One region of the Streptomyces sp. DG2A-72 genome, then DNA from elsewhere that is predicted to be linked to it. Evidence: riboswitches for the same ligand, from Rfam matches in the RefSeq annotation. Region 1 holds a riboswitch; the other holds the start of a gene.
The links. A riboswitch is a leader RNA that binds a small molecule or an ion and turns the genes downstream of it on or off. The one in region 1 is predicted to bind S-adenosylmethionine.
Positions count from the first base shown of each region.

Region 2: another riboswitch for S-adenosylmethionine. It lies ahead of thrC (threonine synthase); the one in region 1 lies ahead of QQY66_RS12680 (aminotransferase class V-fold PLP-dependent enzyme).

Region 1 is NZ_JASTLC010000001.1:2,641,270-2,650,022, reverse strand. It holds gene trpD (anthranilate phosphoribosyltransferase) at 211-1,275, shown strand; SAM riboswitch class IV at 1,353-1,469, shown strand; gene QQY66_RS12680 (aminotransferase class V-fold PLP-dependent enzyme) at 1,612-2,973, shown strand; gene QQY66_RS12675 (PQQ-binding-like beta-propeller repeat protein) at 3,042-5,186, shown strand; gene QQY66_RS12670 (Lrp/AsnC family transcriptional regulator) at 5,301-5,582, opposite strand; gene QQY66_RS12665 (rhomboid family intramembrane serine protease) at 5,579-6,316, opposite strand; gene QQY66_RS12660 (hypothetical protein) at 6,485-6,724, shown strand; gene QQY66_RS12655 (NYN domain-containing protein) at 6,764-8,107, shown strand; gene QQY66_RS12650 (NlpC/P60 family protein) at 8,318-8,753, shown strand, end outside.
Region 2 is NZ_JASTLC010000001.1:4,532,408-4,541,160, forward strand. It holds gene QQY66_RS21345 (MFS transporter) at 1-658, opposite strand, end outside; gene groL (chaperonin GroEL) at 866-2,494, opposite strand; gene QQY66_RS21355 (cold-shock protein) at 2,815-3,021, opposite strand; gene QQY66_RS21360 (MoaD/ThiS family protein) at 3,430-3,705, opposite strand; gene thrC (threonine synthase) at 3,804-5,087, opposite strand; SAM riboswitch class I at 5,106-5,248, opposite strand; gene QQY66_RS21370 (glucosyl-3-phosphoglycerate synthase) at 5,407-6,351, shown strand; gene QQY66_RS21375 (trehalose-6-phosphate synthase) at 6,450-7,859, shown strand; gene otsB (trehalose-phosphatase) at 7,827-8,675, opposite strand.

The sequences.
Region 1 (8,753 bases):
CTGCGCTGACAGTGCCGGGCTGTGTCGGTTGTCGTCTGCGGCGCCGTTGTAGCTGGTCGCGCAGTTCCCCGCGCCCCTTCGGGGCGCGGCCGAACGCCACGGCTGAAGGGCCCCCGTCCGGTCTTCGGACGGGGGCCCTTCGCCGTGCCCTGAGCTGGATAGGGTGGGGTCCACCACAGTTCTGTTTCTACGACGACCAGGAGCGGCCTTATGAGCGCTGTGACCCCCGCTGGAGGCGACATCGCGGCGGGCCGTTCCTGGCCCGAGGTGCTGAACGGTCTGCTGGAGGGCCGTGACCAGAGCGCCGACGACACGGCCTGGGCGATGGACCGGATCATGCGCGGCGAGGCGACAGACGCGCAGATCGCCGGGTTCGCGGTGGCGCTGCGCGCCAAGGGCGAGACCGTGGAGGAGATCGCCGGGCTCGTCCGGACGATGTACGAGCACGCGAATGTGATCGAGGTGCCGGGGCACACGGTCGACATCGTCGGCACGGGCGGTGACGGCGCGAAGACCGTGAACATCTCCACCATGTCCTCGATCGTCGTCGCCGGCACCGGCGCGAAGGTCGTCAAGCACGGCAACCGGGCCGCGTCGTCGGCGTCCGGGGCCTCGGACGTCCTGGAGAAGCTGGGCGTCAATCTGGAGCTGACGCCGCAGCGGGTCGCCGAGGTCGCAGAGGAGGCCGGGATCACCTTCTGCTTCGCGGTGAAGTTCCATCCGGCGCTGCGTCATGTGGCGGCGGCGCGCGGCCAGTTGGGCATCCGGACGACGTTCAACTTCCTCGGCCCGCTGACCAACCCGGCAAAGGTGAGGGCGCAAGCCGTCGGGGTCGCGGACCTCCGCATGGCGCCGATCGTGGCCGGCGTCTTCGCCGAGCGCGGCAACTCGTCCCTGGTGTTCCGCGGTGACGACGGCCTGGACGAGCTGACCACCACGGCCACCTCCCGGGTGTGGATCGTCCGCGACGGCAAGGTCACCGAGGAGTCCTTCGACCCGCGGGACGTCGGCCTGGAACTGGTGCCGGTTCAGGCCCTCCGCGGCGCCAACGCGTCCTTCAACGCCGAGGTCGCCCGGCGCCTGCTGGACGGCGAGACGGGCCCGGTGCGGGAGGCCGTACTGCTGAACTCGGCGGCGGCCCTGGTGGCGCTGGAGCCGACCGGTGCCTCGCTCGCCGAGCAGATCCGTGCCGGGATGGAGAAGGCGGCGGAGTCGATCGACTCCGGGGCCGCGAAGCTGACGCTGGAGCGCTGGGTGGCCGCGAGCAACAAGTAACGCGAAACGCGAGGAGACGTCCCGCAATCCGGACACGGGTTGCGGGACGTCGATCATTTGACGTACTTTCCTGACCAGGTCATGAGTGACAGTCATGAGGCCCCGGCCGACTGTCCGGCAACCCTCCGTCCGTGGCGGGGTGCCCCGGGTGAAGACCAGGCCGTAGGCAGCGAGGTCTGCGGCAAGCGCGGGCCCCTCTCGAAACCAGGGGTCCTGGTCGTTCGAGGGAGTCTTCCGTGAGCAAGCGAATGCGATAGGGCCGCAGAGCCCCGCCTCCGCACACCCTTTTCTCTTTCTCGTACGCCGCATGCGTGCGCCTCTCACGGGAGTTCACCCATGTCCGTCTCCACCGCTGCCGCCGCCCAGTCCGTTTGCGCCCCGCTGCCCGTTCTCGGCCGGGATGTCACCGTCCCCCTCGTCACCGGCGGCGAGGTCACCTACGCCGCGCTCGACTACGCGGCCAGCGCCCCCGCCCTCCAGCGCGTCTGGGACGACGTGGCGGCGTACGCGCCGTACTACGGCAGCGTGCACCGCGGCGCCGGCTACCTCTCCCAGCTGTCGACCGACCTCTTCGAGAACGCCCGCGCCACGGTTGCCGAGTTCCTCGACTGCCGCGCCGACGACCAGCTGGTCTTCACCCGCTCCACCACCGACTCCCTCAACCTGCTCGCCGCCGCGCTCCCCGCCGACTGCCAGGTCTTCGTCTTCGAGACCGAGCACCACGCCTCCCTGCTGCCCTGGCAGGACGCCCACGTCACCTACCTCAACGCGCCCCGCACCCCGCGCCAGGCCGTCGAGACCCTGGAGCGCGCCCTCGCCGACCGTGACCAGCACGGCCCGGCCCTGGTCTGTGTCACCGGCGCCTCGAACGTCACCGGCGAGCTGTGGCCCGTACGAGAGCTGGCCGCAGCCGCGCACGCGCACGGCGCCCGGATCGTCCTGGACGCCGCCCAGCTGGCCCCGCACCACCCGGTCTCCGTGCAGGACCTCGACGTCGACTGGGTCGCGTTCTCCGGACACAAGCTGTACGCCCCCTTCGGCTCCGGCGTCCTGGCCGGCCGTGCCGACTGGCTGCGTGCGGCCGAGCCGTATCTCGCGGGCGGCGGCGCCAGCCGGAAGGTCGCCCGGCGCACGGACGGGGGAGTGGACGTGGAGTGGCACGACACGGCCGCCCGGCATGAGGCGGGTTCCCCGAACGTCATCGGCGCCTACTCCATCGCCTCCGCCTGCAAGGCCCTGACGGAGGCGGGCTTCGACACCCTGGTCGCCCGTGAGCAGCACCTGATCGCGCAGGTCAGGGAAGGCCTCGCCGAGGTCCCGGAAGTGCGCGTCCTCTCCCTCTTCGGCGACGACGCCCCCCGCGTCGGCGTCATCTCCTTCGTCGTCGACGGCTGGAACAGCTCGCACTTCGCCGCCGCCCTCTCCGCCGAGTACGGCATCGGCGTCCGCGACGGCCTGTTCTGCGCCCACCCGCTGGTCCGCACCCTGCTCGGCAGCGATCCGCAGACCCAGGGCGAGTGCGGCGCTCCCGAGGCCGCGCCCGGCGAGAAGTCCCTCAACGCCATCCGCGTGAGCTTCGGCGCGGGCACGCCGGACGAGCATGTCGAACGTTTTGTGAAGGCCGTGAAGGAACTCGTCCAGGACGGTGCGAAGTGGCGCTACCGCACCGAGGACGGGCGCTGCGTCCCGGCTGTCTGACCCTTTGACGCGGACACCGCGTATACGCTCCTTTCTGCGGCCGTACGGAGAAACAGGGGGAGCACGGGGTGCAGGTGCTGCGCGAGACGGATCCTCGGCGGATCGGCCCGTACGAGGTACTGGGCAGACTCGGCTCCGGCGGCATGGGGGAGGTGTACCTCGCCCAAGCGCCGGGCGGGCTGCGGCTGGCCGTCAAGGTGGTGCGGGCCGAGCACGCGGAGGACCGCACCTTCCGCGCCCGGTTCCGGCACGAGGTGCGGGCCGCGCAGACCGTCGGCGGGGCCGGCACGTACACCGCGCGCGTCGTGGACGCCGACACCGAGGCCGAACGGCCTTGGATGGCAACGGAGTTCGTGGACGGACCGAATCTGCGGGACGCGGTGCTGGACGGCGGGCCGATGCCCGAGGAGGCGGTCCGGCTGCTGGCGGCCGCCCTGGGCGAGGCGCTCGCCGCGATCCATGCCAAGGGGCTGATCCACCGGGACCTCAAGCCGTCCAACATCCTGCTGGCGCCGGACGGTCCCCGGGTCATCGACTTCGGGATCGTACGGGCGCTGGAGGCGACGGCGCTGACGAAGACCGGGGTGGTCGTCGGGTCGGTCGGCTATGTCTCGCCGGAGCAGATCCGCAACGGCGCCCGGGTCGGACCGGCCAGCGACGTCTTCTCGCTGGGCGCGGTCCTCGCCTACGCGTCCGGTGGGCGGGAGCCGTTCGGCGAGGGTCAGGATTCGGTCGTCCTGCTGCGGATCCTGACCGGGGACGTCGATCTGTCCGCCGTACCGAAGGCGGCGCTGCCCCTGGTGGAGTCGTGTCTGCGGGACGACCCCGACGCGCGGCCGACGCCCGTGGACCTGGTGGCGGCCGTGGGGCACGGCGCACGCTCCCTGCGGGAGGGACTGCGGGCGGGCTGGTACACCGGCGAGGCCCCGGAAGAGCCCGAGCCAGGTGGTGAGCGCTGGATTCCGGAACGTGCCTCGGGGGAGCGGGAGAGCCGGGTCGAGTATGTGGCCCCGGTGACGGTCACGGACGTACCCACGGTCACGCCGCCCGAGCCGCCCTCCCGGCGCCGGCTGCTGCGGGCCGTGGCGGGCGGTGCCGGGATCGTGGCGGCCGGGGGCGTCGGCGGGTGGCTGTGGCTGCGGGACGCCGATGACGGCAAGGGGCAGGCGGGGAGCGGGCCCAGCGCCTCCGCTTCGGGAGCGTCACGAGTGGGCTGGCAGTACAAGGTGCAGGGGCTCGGCGGGAGGCGCGGGCCCTGCGCCGCACTGTCGCCCGACGGCAAGCGGGTGTACGTCGGCGGCATGGACGGCTCGCTGCACGCCGTGGGCCTGAACGGCCTGAACGTCTGGCACACCGACCTGGGCGGCGAGGTCATGTCCCCGCTCGCCACCGCGGGCGGCGTGTACTGCCTGCTGTACGACGGGCAGGAAGGCGCGAAGAAGCTGTGCGCGCTCGGGCACGGCGGCAAGGTGCGCTGGACCAAGCCGCTCGCCATGGGCAACAGCCAGTTCCCGGTGGCCGTGCGCGGGCTGGTCCTGGTGTCGTACGGCGGCTCGTCGGAGGCGGGCGGAGTGCGGGCGTACCGCCCCGACGGCAGCGTGCGCTGGGACACGGCCACGAAGGCGGCGCCGACCAGCGAGCCCATGGTGGCGGACGGGGTCGTGTACGTCGGTACCTTCGCGGACGAGGTGCAGGCCCTGGACGCGGCGAGCGGGCAGCGGCTCTGGTCGGCGCCCGCCGGGTCCGACACCGGGCGGCCCGCCCGGGTCGGCGACACGCTGGTGGTGGGATCGGGCGGCGAGCGGATGCTGCACGGCATCAGCCGGACCGGCAAGGCGCTGTGGCACTCGGACAACGACGACCTCGGCGGTGGCCGCTACGTCAGCTGCGTGCCCTTCGGCGGTCTCGCCGTCACCGCGAACGACTTCGAACTCGTCGCCCTGGATCCCGCCGACGGATCGACCGCGTGGACCTTCCTGCTCCCCGGCAACGGGAATCAGTACAGCGAACCCACGGTCGCGGGCGACACCGTCTATGTGCGCCAGGGCTCGATGCTCTACGGCGTCAACCGCCGCGGCAAGCGGACCTGGGAGAAGCGCGTGGAGGGCGGAGCGTCCTTCGGCACCCAGAGCCCGGTCGTCCAGCAGGGCCGGATCTACGTCGCAACCGCCGACGGCATCACGGCCCTCGCCCTGGGCACCAAGAAGTCGTAGCGCCCCGAAGGGGCGCGGGGCTGTATCAGTATGCGGCTCCGCCGCATGGGCGCGACCAGCCACGACGGCGCCGCAGTGGACCGACGGCACAACGCGGCCCCACCAGCGGAGCGCTTAGTTGTCGAGCCCGATCGCGAACGCCGCCTCCAGGTCGTGCTGGGAGTAGGTCCGGAACGCCACGTGCGTGTCGGTGCCCTCCACGCCAGGAATCTTGCTGATGCGCCCCGGAATGACGTCCGCCAGATCCTCGTGCTCCTTCACCCGGACCATGGCGATCAGGTCATAGGTGCCGGTCACAGAGAACACCTCACTGACGGAGTCCAACGCCGCGATCGACTCCGCGATCTCGGGGATCCGGTCCACGCTGGTCTTGATGAGCACGATCGCGGTGATCACGGCTGTTTCTCTCCCTCGGGGGCGTGCGTCGCTGCGGTGCGCCTCACTCTAGTCGCCCGGCCGAATCGGGCCCACGCGTAACAGAGACCCAGGCCGAAGCCCGTCAGATGGGCCAGGTAGGCCACGCTCGGACCCTGGGAGTCGCGGGCCGCCGCCAGCCACTGCAGCGCCGCCCAGAAGGGCAGCACGACCCAGGCCGGGAAGCGCAGCGGGAGGAAGAAGAGAAACGGGAGGAGACTGGTCACCCGGGCTCCGGGGAACAGGTACAGGAACGCACCGAGGACCGCCGAGATCGCCCCGGACGCACCGACCAGGGACTGCTCGGAGTCGGCGTTGGCAGCCGCGTAGGCCAGTAGGGCCAGATAGCCGCAGCCGACGTAGAAGAGGGTGAACTGCATGCGGCCCATCCGTTCCTCGGTCATCGCTCCGAAGACGTAGAGGAAGAGCATGTTGCCCAGCAGATGCACCCAGCTGCCGTGTACGAACAGGGCCGTGGCCGGAGTGAGGGCCGCCCGCGGGGAGCCCTCGAACAGTTCTGCGGGGACCACCCCCCAGCGGTGGAAGTAGTCCCGCTGGGCGGCGAGCAGCACGTCGCCGGAGCCGTACGCCGGATTGAGCCCCGCCGCCGGGCCGGCCAGGAAGAGCAGACAGCAGGCGGCGATCAGGGTGTACGTCATCGGGGCCGACGGGATCCGGATGGCCTTGGCCGCCGATGTGCTCCAGTTGCCGATCATGACCCCAGAGCATGGCGTAACGGGACGCAGCCGCACAGACCGCCTCGCCGCCGGACCGGCCCGGTGGACGGACGGGCGTCGAGTACGCGCCAGGCCGTAGGGTTACGAGCCACACGCATCAGGGAAGCTGGCGTGACACGGACACTAGAAGGAAAGCGAACAGTCACGATGACGGTTCCCCTGCCGACCGCCTCCACGCGGTGGCGCTGCACCCTCTGCGGCAATCTCACGCGCTTCGACGTGACCCGCTCGTCGAAGGTCGTCGAGTACGTCCACCTTGATCTTGCCGGGGAGCCGAAGGTGGAGGAGCGCGAAGTGGTCAGTGAGACGATCGAATCGGTGCGCTGCCGCTGGTGCAACGCGGTGGACCAGGTGGAACTCGTGGACAGGCCGGGCGCCGGCTCCTGACGGGAGAGCGGCCCCCGCACAGCTAATGGGGTGTGACGGATGGTGGAGAGCGCAGGCGGGGGGCCGGGCGACGGCGCCGCTGAGGTGCTCGACCGTCCGCTGCCCGACGGAGTGCGCCGCCGGGTCGTGCAGATCGTCTCGGACGGATTCGGCGGGCTGACCGTCGCCGAACTGCCCGCGCAGCTGCGACAGTACGCCCGCTTCGCCCCCAATCGCCGGGCCAAGTTCGCCGGCAACGCGATGGCGACCGCCCTGGAGACCGATCCGCTGTTCCGGCAGCGCATCGGCGAGAAGTTCAGAGAGACGCAGCCGGAGCTGTCCGGCGCCCTCGACTCAGGCTCGCCGCCACCGGCCGCGGACCCGCTCGACGTGGCGGCCGCGGCCTATGTACTGCGCCCCACCGGCTGGGTGAAGCTCGTGACCGCGGCCGGCGAGGAGGCCCAGCGCGCCGACGCCGAGCGGGCCGACGAGGAGAACCGCGCCGAACTGGAGCGGCTCCGTACCGAACTCGACCGGGCCCGTGAGCACACCCGGGCCGAGACCGAGCGGCTGCGCACCGAGCTGGACTCGGCGAAGAAGGAAGCCGATTCCCTGCACCGCAAGCTGCGCGCCGCCCTCAGTGACGTCAAGCGGGGCGAGGCGGCGCTGCGCAAGGTGCACGGCGAGATGGAGGCCGTACGCGCGGAGACGCATGCGCAGGTGTCCGCCGCGGAGAGCGAGAGCCGCCGGCTCAAGGCGCGGCTCGGGGAGGCGGAGGCCACCCTGGAGGCCACCCGCCGGGCGGCCAGGGAGGGCCGCAGCGTCGAGGACATGCGGGTACGGCTGCTGCTGGACACCGTGCTCGACGCGGCCCAAGGGCTGCGGCGGGAGTTGGCGTTGCCGCCCGTGTCAGTGCGCCCGGCCGAGACCGTGGATGCGGTCGAACCGGGACGAATGACGCCGAAAGACATCGCGGCACGGGCGTTGTCCGAAAACGACCCCGCGATCCTCGACCAGCTGCTGGCACTGCCGCAGGCGCATCTGGTCGTCGACGGCTACAACGTCACCAAGACCGGCTATCCCCAAATGCCCCTGGAGAAGCAGCGGTTGAGGCTGCTCGGGCAGCTCTCGCAGCTCGCCGCGCAGACCGGCGCCGAGGTGACCTGTGTCTTCGACGGGGCCGAGCTGGCGGCGCCGGTGTTGCTCGCGCCGCCGCGCGGGGTGCGGGTGCTGTTCTCCAAACCGGGCGTCACCGCGGACGAGTTGATCCGCCAGCTGGTGCGCGCGGAGCCGCCGGGGCGTCCGGTCATCGTCGCCTCGACCGACCGCGAGGTGGCCGACGGGGTCGCGAAGGCGGGCGCCCGACCCGTGGCGTCTGCGGTGCTTCTCAAGCGACTGTCCTGAAGGTCAACGTACAGACTCAATGCCCGAATTGGCTGATCTGTCACGCAACGTAGTGTCAATCGCGCATCACTGCATGTGACTTGCGGGTAAAGAATGCGGTCCGTAACCGGGATTTTTCGCCTCAGGATTTGAACTGATCACAGCTGGGTCACTAGGGTCTGGCTTCGAACCTCCGAGCGGGTGATCACTCTCAAGAAGGAGTTCGCCTCCGTGGCGTCCCATCGTCGACCCAAGCAGGCCAGTCGCACGCGTGTGACCGTGCTGACCACCGCGGCCGCTGCCGCCGTAGCCCTGAGCTCGCAGGCCGCCAACGCCGCGCCGAGCGAGAAGCCGAGCAAGGACGAGGTCAAGGCCAAGGTCGACAAGCTCTACGAAGAGGCGGAGCAGGCCACCGAGAAGTACAACGGGGCCAAGGAGAAGCAGGAGACGCTCCAGAAGGAGATCTCCACCATCCAGGACAACGTGGCCCGCGGTCAGGAAGACCTCAACGAGCTGCGTGACTCCATGGGTCTGGCGGCCGCCGCCCAGTACCGCACCGGCTCCATAGACTCCTCCCTCCAGCTCTTCCTGTCGTCGAACCCGGACGACTACCTGGACAAGGCGTCCACCGCCGACCAGCTCAGCGCCCAGCAGGTCGAGCAGCTGA
Region 2 (8,753 bases), 1.9 Mb from region 1:
AGACCAGGCCCGCGGCCATGCCGAGACCGCCCACCAGGTCGAAGCGTCCGCCGGTGCGCACCTTCGACTCCGGTACGAGCGTCAGCATCAGGCCGAGTGCTACGACGCCCAGTGCGGCCGATGTCCAGAACAGGACGTGCCAGTCGAAGTTGTCGGCGATGAGCGCGGCGGTGGGCAGTCCGAGGGCGCCGCCGACGCCTAGGGAGGCGCTCATCATGGCCGTGGCGGAGCCGAGCCGTTCGGCGGGGAGTTCGTCCCGCATGATGCTGATGCCGAGCGGGATCACACCGGAGGCGAGGCCTTGCAGGACCCGGCCGATGATCATCGGGACCAGGGACTCGCTCAGCGCGCAGACCACCGAACCGGCTATCAGCATCACGACACTGACCAGCAGCATCCGCCGCTTGCCGAACATGTCACCGAGCCGGCCGACGACCGGCGTGGCCACGGCCGCGGCGAGCAGCGTCGCCGTGACCGCCCACGCGGTGTCCGAGGCGGGGGCGTCGAGCAGCTTGGGCAGCTCCGGGACGATCGGGATGACCAGGGTCTGCATCAGCGAGACGACGATTCCGGCGAAGGCCAGCACCGCCACCACGGCGTTCGGCCTCGGCGGGGCAGAGCCTGCCGCCTCGGCGGGACGGGCAAGGGCGTCGGACATGACGGGGCCTCCGTAGGAGCGCAATAAGCTTGACCAAGGCAACCTTAAGTCAGTTGATTGACTTAATCAAGCGCCACATTCAACGCCCCTGCACGGCGACGGAGAAGGCGCGGATCAGCGCCCCTCGGAAACGCCCGAGGGCGGCACCCCCTGCGCGAACAGGGAGTACCGCCCTCGGTCGAAGGACAGACGATCAACCGGAGTCGATCAGAAGTCCATGTCACCGCCCGGCATGCCGCCACCGGCGCCGGCGCCGGCACCGGCCTTCTCCGGCTTGTCGGCGATGACGGCCTCGGTGGTGAGGAACAGCGCGGCGATGGAGGCGGCGTTCTGCAGAGCGGAACGGGTCACCTTCGCCGGGTCGATGATGCCTTCGGCGATCATGTCGACGTATTCACCGGTCGCGGCGTTCAGACCGTGCCCGACGGGCAGGTTGCGCACCTTCTCGACGATGACGCCGCCCTCGAGACCACCGTTGACGGCGATCTGCTTGAGCGGGGCCTCCAGGGCGAGCTTCACGGCGTTGGCGCCGGTCAGCTCGTCACCCTCCAGGTCCAGCTTCTCGAAGACCGTGGAGGCCTGGAGCAGGGCCACGCCACCACCGGCGACGATGCCCTCCTCGACGGCCGCCTTCGCGTTGCGAACGGCGTCCTCGATGCGGTGCTTGCGCTCCTTGAGCTCGACCTCGGTGGCGGCACCGGCCTTGATGACGGCCACGCCGCCGGCCAGCTTCGCCAGACGCTCCTGGAGCTTCTCGCGGTCGTAGTCCGAGTCGCTGTTCTCGATCTCGGCGCGGATCTGGTTGACCCGGCCGTTGACCTGGTCGGAGGAGCCGGCACCGTCGACGATGGTGGTCTCGTCCTTGGTGATGACGACCTTGCGGGCGCGGCCCAGGAGGTCCAGGGTCGCGTTCTCCAGCTTGAGGCCGACCTCCTCGGAGATGACCTCGCCGCCCGTGAGGATGGCGATGTCGCCGAGCATGGCCTTGCGGCGGTCACCGAAGCCCGGGGCCTTGACGGCGACGGACTTGAAGGTGCCACGGATCTTGTTGACGACCAGGGTCGACAGGGCCTCGCCCTCGACGTCCTCGGCGATGATCAGCAGCGGCTTGCCCGACTGCATGACCTTCTCCAGGAGCGGGAGCAGGTCCTTGACGGAGCCGATCTTGGAGTTGGCGATCAGGATGTACGGGTCGTCGAGCGACGCCTCCATACGCTCCATGTCGGTGGCGAAGTACGCCGAGATGTAGCCCTTGTCGAAGCGCATACCCTCGGTGAGCTCGAGCTCCAGACCGAAGGTCTGGGACTCCTCGACGGTGATGACGCCTTCCTTGCCGACCTTGTCCATCGCCTCGGCGATGAGCTCGCCGATCTGGGTGTCGGCGGCGGAGATGGAGGCCGTGGAGGCGATCTGCTCCTTGGTCTCCACGTCCTTGGCCTGCTCAAGGAGGGCACCGGAGACGGCCTCGACGGCCTTCTCGATACCGCGCTTGAGGGCCATCGGGTTGGCGCCGGCGGCTACGTTGCGCAGGCCCTCCTTGACCAGGGCCTGGGCGAGAACGGTCGCCGTGGTCGTACCGTCACCGGCGACGTCGTCCGTCTTCTTGGCGACTTCCTTGACCAGCTCGGCGCCGATCTTCTCGTACGGGTCCTCGAGCTCGATCTCCTTGGCGATGGAAACACCATCGTTGGTGATCGTGGGGGCGCCCCACTTCTTCTCGAGGACGACGTTCCGGCCCTTGGGGCCAAGGGTGACCTTGACGGCGTCGGCGAGCTGGTTCATCCCGCGCTCGAGACCGCGCCGTGCCTCCTCGTCGAACGCGATGATCTTGGCCATGTGAAGTGGTCCTCCCGGACTGGGGTGGATTGCTCCGGACCGCGCTGGCGCCCGCGACGGACGGCTCGCCGGCCTGTGGTTCCTTGCCCCACCCGGCCTGCGGGCCTCACCGACCCGGTCCTGGTTGTCACTCTCACCTGCAGAGTGCTAACGCCAATGATTAGCACTCGCCCATGCCGAGTGCAAGCGCTCCTCAGTGATCCTCAGGCGCGGCAAGGGGTCCGGACATGCCGGAGGGCTCGCAACCCATGACTCCCCATGGGAAACGAGCCCTCCGAAGAAGAACAGAAGAACGTCGCTGCAGTCAGTCGGCGCGTGCTTCAGCTGGTCGCCAGACGGACCATGTCCGCCTGCGGCCCCTTCTGGCCCTGCGAGATCTCGAAATCGACTCGCTGACCTTCTTCCAGGGTGCGGTAGCCGTCCATCTGAATCGCGCTGTAGTGGACGAATACATCCGCACCACCGTCGACCGCGATGAAGCCGTACCCCTTCTCCGCGTTGAACCACTTGACGGTGCCCTGAGCCATGCCTAACTCCCCTATTACTGGCCCTTGCACAGATCCACACTTCGCGGATCCGGGTCAGACCTCACCCCCCACGGTTGGGGGCGTGCGCCGGAACGCGTCGACCGCGGCTGAATGTATCTGTCCAACTGCCGTCTGCAACAGGTCAATCGGACGAGAAATCTGGGCGCGATCGGTCGGCGAAATGCGGAGAATTTGTAAAAATCCAGGGCAAGTCGGACCCAATAAAAGGAGCGAATGACGCAAAAGGCCCGCGTACTTTGGCTACTTCTTGTCGGCCGTGCGGGCGGAACTCATATGCGCCCGGCATGAAAGCGCGAGCAGGTTCCCCAACTGTACCGTGCTCAACCATGGAGAATGGCCCCCTCCGCTTCTCTCACGGAGGGGGCCATTCGATGAACAATGCGTGATTCAGCCGCCCGCGACCGCCGGAATGATCGAGACACCGGCCCCGTCCGGCGTCGCCGTCTCCAGCCCCTGCTCAAAACGGACGTCGTCGTCATTGACGTACACATTGACGAACCGCCGCAGCTTCCCCTGATCGTCGAGGATGCGGGCGGCGATGCCGGTGTGGTTCTTCTCCAGGTCGGAGATCACGTCGGCGAGGGTCGCACCCTCGGCGGAAACCTCGGCCGCACCGCCGGTGTAGGTGCGCAGGATGGTAGGGATGCGGACGCTAACGCTCATGACTTGAACCTCCGGTCAGTACAGCGCCCCTTCAGGGGCGCGGGGAACTGCGCGACCAGCCCCCACCGGCCCGCAGACGAAATCAAATGGGACGGGCCCTAGCCCAGACCCGCCTCCCGGAACGAGTCCAGGTTGGGACGAATGGTCGCAGTCAGCCCCGTGCCGGCAACCGCGTCAAGGGTCTTGAGACCATCACCGGTGTTGAGGACGACCGTGGTGAGAGTCGGGTCGAGAACACCGTCCTCGATGAGCTTCTTCGTGACGCCCACTGTCACCCCACCCGCGGTCTCGGCGAAAATACCTTCCGTCCGCGCCAGCAACTTGATCGCATCGACGACCTGCTCGTCCGTCACGTCTTCCACCGCACCGCCGGTACGGCGAGCAATGTCCAGGACATAAGGGCCATCCGCCGGGTTGCCGATCGCCAGCGACTTGGCGATCGTGTTCGGCTTCTGCGGCCGGACGACGTCGTGGCCGCCCTTGAAGGCGATGGAAACCGGCGAGCAGCCCTCGGCCTGCGCGCCGAAGATCTTGTACGGCTTGTCCGCTACGAGCCCGAGCTTGATCAGCTCCTGCAGACCCTTGTCGATCTTCGTGAGCTGCGAGCCGGAGGCGATCGGCACCACGAGCTGGTCGGGCAGCTGCCAGCCGAGCTGCTCGCAGATCTCGTACGCCAGGGTCTTGGACCCTTCCGCGTAGTACGGCCGCAGGTTGACGTTGACGAAACCCCAGCCCTCGCCGGCCGGGTCGCCGATCAGCTCGGAGCAGAAGCGGTTCACGTCGTCGTAGTTGCCCTCGATACCGACGAGCTCACCGCCGTAGACCGCGGCCATGACGACCTTGCCCTGCTCCAGGTCGTGCGGGATGAACACGCACGAACGGAAGCCGGCCCGCGCTGCGGCGGCACCGACAGCACCGGCCAGGTTGCCCGTCGACGAGCAGGACAGCGTGGTGAAGCCGAAGGCGCGCGCCGCCTCCAGCGCCTGCGCCACCACCCGGTCCTTGAAGGAGTGCGTCGGGTTGCCGGAGTCGTCCTTGACGAAGAGCTTGCCGGCGTCGACACCCAGCTCGCGCGCGAGGTTGTCGGCCTTGACGAGCTTGGTCCAGCCCGGGTTGATGTTGGGCTTGTCGGCCACGTCCGCGGGGACGGGCAGCAGCGGTGCGTACCGCCAGATGTTCGCGGGTCCCGCCTCGATCCGCTTACGCAGCTCTTCGGCGTCGTAGGCCGAGAAGTCGTAGGCGATCTCGAGCGGGCCGAAACACTCCTCGCACGCGAAGACCGGGCCGAGGGGTACTCGGTGACCGCATTCGCGGCACGAGAGGGCCGCGGCGGGGCCGAGGTCCACGGTGTGGGTGGTGCTTGCAACTGTCTGCGCAGCCATGTGAGGCGAGGCCCTTTCTCCTCATCTTTCTCACGACGCATCTCGCCGTGAGACGGATTTGGCACCTTCCCTAGCCGGGAGCCTCGCTGTGGAAGACGAGACCGACTGGAGGGTTGCCGGGGCTTCAACGGGCCGTATCCCTCTGCCCCTCTGGATGAGCGGTATTCAGTTGTAGACGCGAACGACCCGCGACATGCGATGGTCATCAGCGTTGTTCAAGACTGTAACCGAAGGCCAGGACAGTTGAGATAGTCGTCCGAACCGCGAGATGGATCACACACCTCCAGTCGTGATCCGCGACAGTGAGGAGCCGCTTACTGTGCTGGAAGAAGTCGAGCGCTGGCTGAGCACACGCTCCTGGTCCCTGACCGATCGCCCGCTTCACAAGATCCTCGCCGCGAAACGCGCCACGGGCCAGACCGTCAGTGTCGTGCTGCCCGCGCTCAACGAGGAGGAGACGGTCGGCGAGATCGTCGCCGTGATCCGTCACGACCTCATGCACCAGGTCCCGCTCGTCGACGAGATCGTCGTCGTCGACTCGGGATCGACCGACCGCACCTCCGAGGTGGCCGCCGCCGCGGGCGCCCGGGTCGTCCACCGCGACGACATCCTGCCGCGCATTCCGGCCGTCCCCGGCAAGGGCGAGGTCCTGTGGCGCTCGCTCCTCGTCACCAGCGGCGACCTCGTCTGCTTCATCGACGCGGACCTGAAGGAGTTCAAGTCGGACTTCGTCTCCGGCATCGTCGGCCCGCTGCTCACCGACCCGGAGGTCGACCTCGTCAAGGGGATGTACGACCGTCCGCTCGGCGGCGCGGCAGGCCAGGGCGGCCGGGTGACGGAACTGATGGCCCGCCCGCTCCTCAACATGCACTGGCCGCAGCTGGCCGGATTCGTCCAGCCGCTGGGCGGTGAGTACGCGGCCCGCCGCTCCCTGCTGGAACAGCTCCCGTTCCCCGTCGGCTACGGCGTGGAGCTGGGCATGCTGGTAGACGCCCTGCATCTGGTGGGCCTCGACGCCCTCGCCCAGGTCGACGTCGGCGTGCGCAAGCACCGGCACCAGGACGGCCAGGCGCTGGGCCGGATGTCGGCCGCGATCTACCGCACGGCCCAGCTGAGGCTGGCCCGCGGGCATCTGATCCGCCCCTCCCTCACCCAGTTCGAACGGAGCGAGGACGGATTCGAACCCCGCACCTACTCCGTGGACACGGAGGAACGGCCTCCGATGGCCGACATCGCCGAGTACCAGTCCCGCAAAGCGGCGTAAATGCGCGCATGGCGTGCGCGTGGCGTAACGGAACGCGCCGGTTGTATACGGCTGATCCGTACGTTTGAGCGGTTCTGGCCTGGGCTAGGTTGAGGCGTATGGCTGCAACCTTCGGTGCTGCGCAGGTACTGGTCGCCTCCAACCGCGGCCCCGTCTCGTACGGGGTGCGCGAGGACGGCTCGCTGCACGCCAAACGCGGCGGCGGCGGGCTGGTGTCCGGTCTCTCCGCGATCGGGCCGGACGCGGACGCCCTGTGGGTCTGCTCGGCCCTCGGCGACGGCGACCGCGAGGCGGTACGGCGCGGAGTCGGCGAGTCCGGTGTGCGGATGCTGGACATTCCGGCCGACGTGCACGCGGACGCGTACAACGGCATCGCGAACTCGGTCCTCTGGTTCGTCCACCACCTGCTGTACCAGACGCCGCTGGAGCCGGTCTTCGACGCGGAGTTCCGGCGGCAGTGGGAGTCGTACGTCCGCTACAACCGCGCGTTCGCCCAGGCGCTGGCGGAGGAGGCGGGGGCCGGAGCGGCGGTGCTGGTGCAGGACTACCACCTGACGCTGGTGCCGGGCATGCTCCGCGAACTCCGCCCCGACCTGCGGATCGGCCACTTCTCGCACACGCCGTGGGCGCCGGTCGAGTACTTCCGCATGCTGCCGGACGACATCTCCGAGCAGGTGCTGCGCGGGATGCTCGGCGCCGACCGGCTGGGCTTCCTCACCCACCGCTGGGCCGACGCGTTCACCGCGTGCGCCGAGGCCCTCGTCGGCGGGCTCGGCGACACCCGGGTCGGCGTGCACGGGCTGGGCGCCGACGCCGACTTCCTGCGCCGGCGCTCGCACGAGACCGACGTCGAGGAACGGATGGCCGCACTGCGGGCCGAGATCGGCCCGGGCCGGCAGACCATCGTCCGGGTCGACCGCACCGAGCTGTCCAAGAACATCGTGCGCGGCCTGCTGGCGTACCGGCAGCTCCTCGACGACCACCCCGAGCTGCGCGGGCGGGTCGTGCATGTCGCGTTCGCGTATCCGTCGCGACAGGATCTCGCCGTCTACCGGGAGTACACGGCCGAGGTGCAGCGGCTCGCGGAGGAGATCAACTCCGGGTACGGCACGGCGGACTGGACGCCGGTCGTGCTGCACGTGAAGGACGACTTCGCCCGCTCGCTGGCGGCGTACCGGCTCGCGGACGTGGCCCTGGTCAACCCGATCCGCGACGGCATGAACCTGGTCGCCAAGGAGATGCCGGTCGTCTCCGACGAGGGGTGCGTGCTGGTGCTTTCGCGGGAGGCGGGGGCGTACGAGGAACTGGGCGAGGACGCGATCACCGTGAACCCGTACGACGTGACGGGCACGGCCGAGGCGTTGTACGAGGCGTTGACGATGCCGGCCGGGGAGCGGGGGGAGCGGACGAAGCGGCTGTCGGCGGCAGCGACGTCACTGCCGCCGGCACAGTGGTTCCTGGACCAGCTGGACGCCCTACCCGATACGGGCCGCCAACTCCGCCAGTAGCCGTACGACCCCCGCCGGACCGTCCACCACCACATCCGCCCGTTCCCTCAGCTCGGTCACCTCGTCGCTGCCGCTGCACACCAGCAGTCCGGGGGTGCCGTCGGAGCGGAGCTCGTCGATGGCGGCGTACGCGGGAAGGTCGCCGAGGTCGTCGCCGGCGTAGAGGACGGACTCGGCGCCGATTTCGCGAGCGTGGTCAGTCAGGGCCGCACCCTTGTCCATGCCCGGTGGGCGTAGTTCGAGGACCAGGCGACCGGGCTCGACGATCAGGCCGTGGCGAGTGGCGAGGTCGGCGAGCGGCTCGCGGAGGGCCTCGAAGGTGGCCTGGGGATCATCGGCACGACGCGTGTGCACGGCTACGGCCCGGCCGCCCTTCTCCTCGATCCAGGCATTGGTCCCGTCCAGGAGCGTCGGCAGCTGCGCGCGGACGGCGGCGACTCCGGGGTGCGGCGGCGGGGCGGTGACGGTGTCGGTGACGGCGTCCCAGCGCTCGGCGCCGTAGTGGCCGAGGACCACGAGATGTTCCAGGCCGGGAACACCGGAGAAGCCGCCGTGCCGGACGGCGACCTCCGCCGGACGCCCGGTGATCACCGCTACGGCAGCCACCTTCGGCGCCAGCGCGGCCAACGCCGGCACCGCGCCCGGATGCGCCCGCGCCCGCTCCGGATCCGCCACGATCGGCGCGAGCGTCCCATCGAAGTCGAGGGCGATCACCGCCCTGCCGGGCCGCTGGAGGATGGCGGCGAGCCCGGCCCGGCCGAGCTGGGTGACGGGGGTCGGCAAGGGTTCGTCTGTAGAGTCCACGGGGCTGCCCATAGGTCGACCATATCCACGCAGGCCGGGTCAGCGCCCCGTCAGGGGCGCGGGGAACTGCGCGACCAGCCACGACGCCGC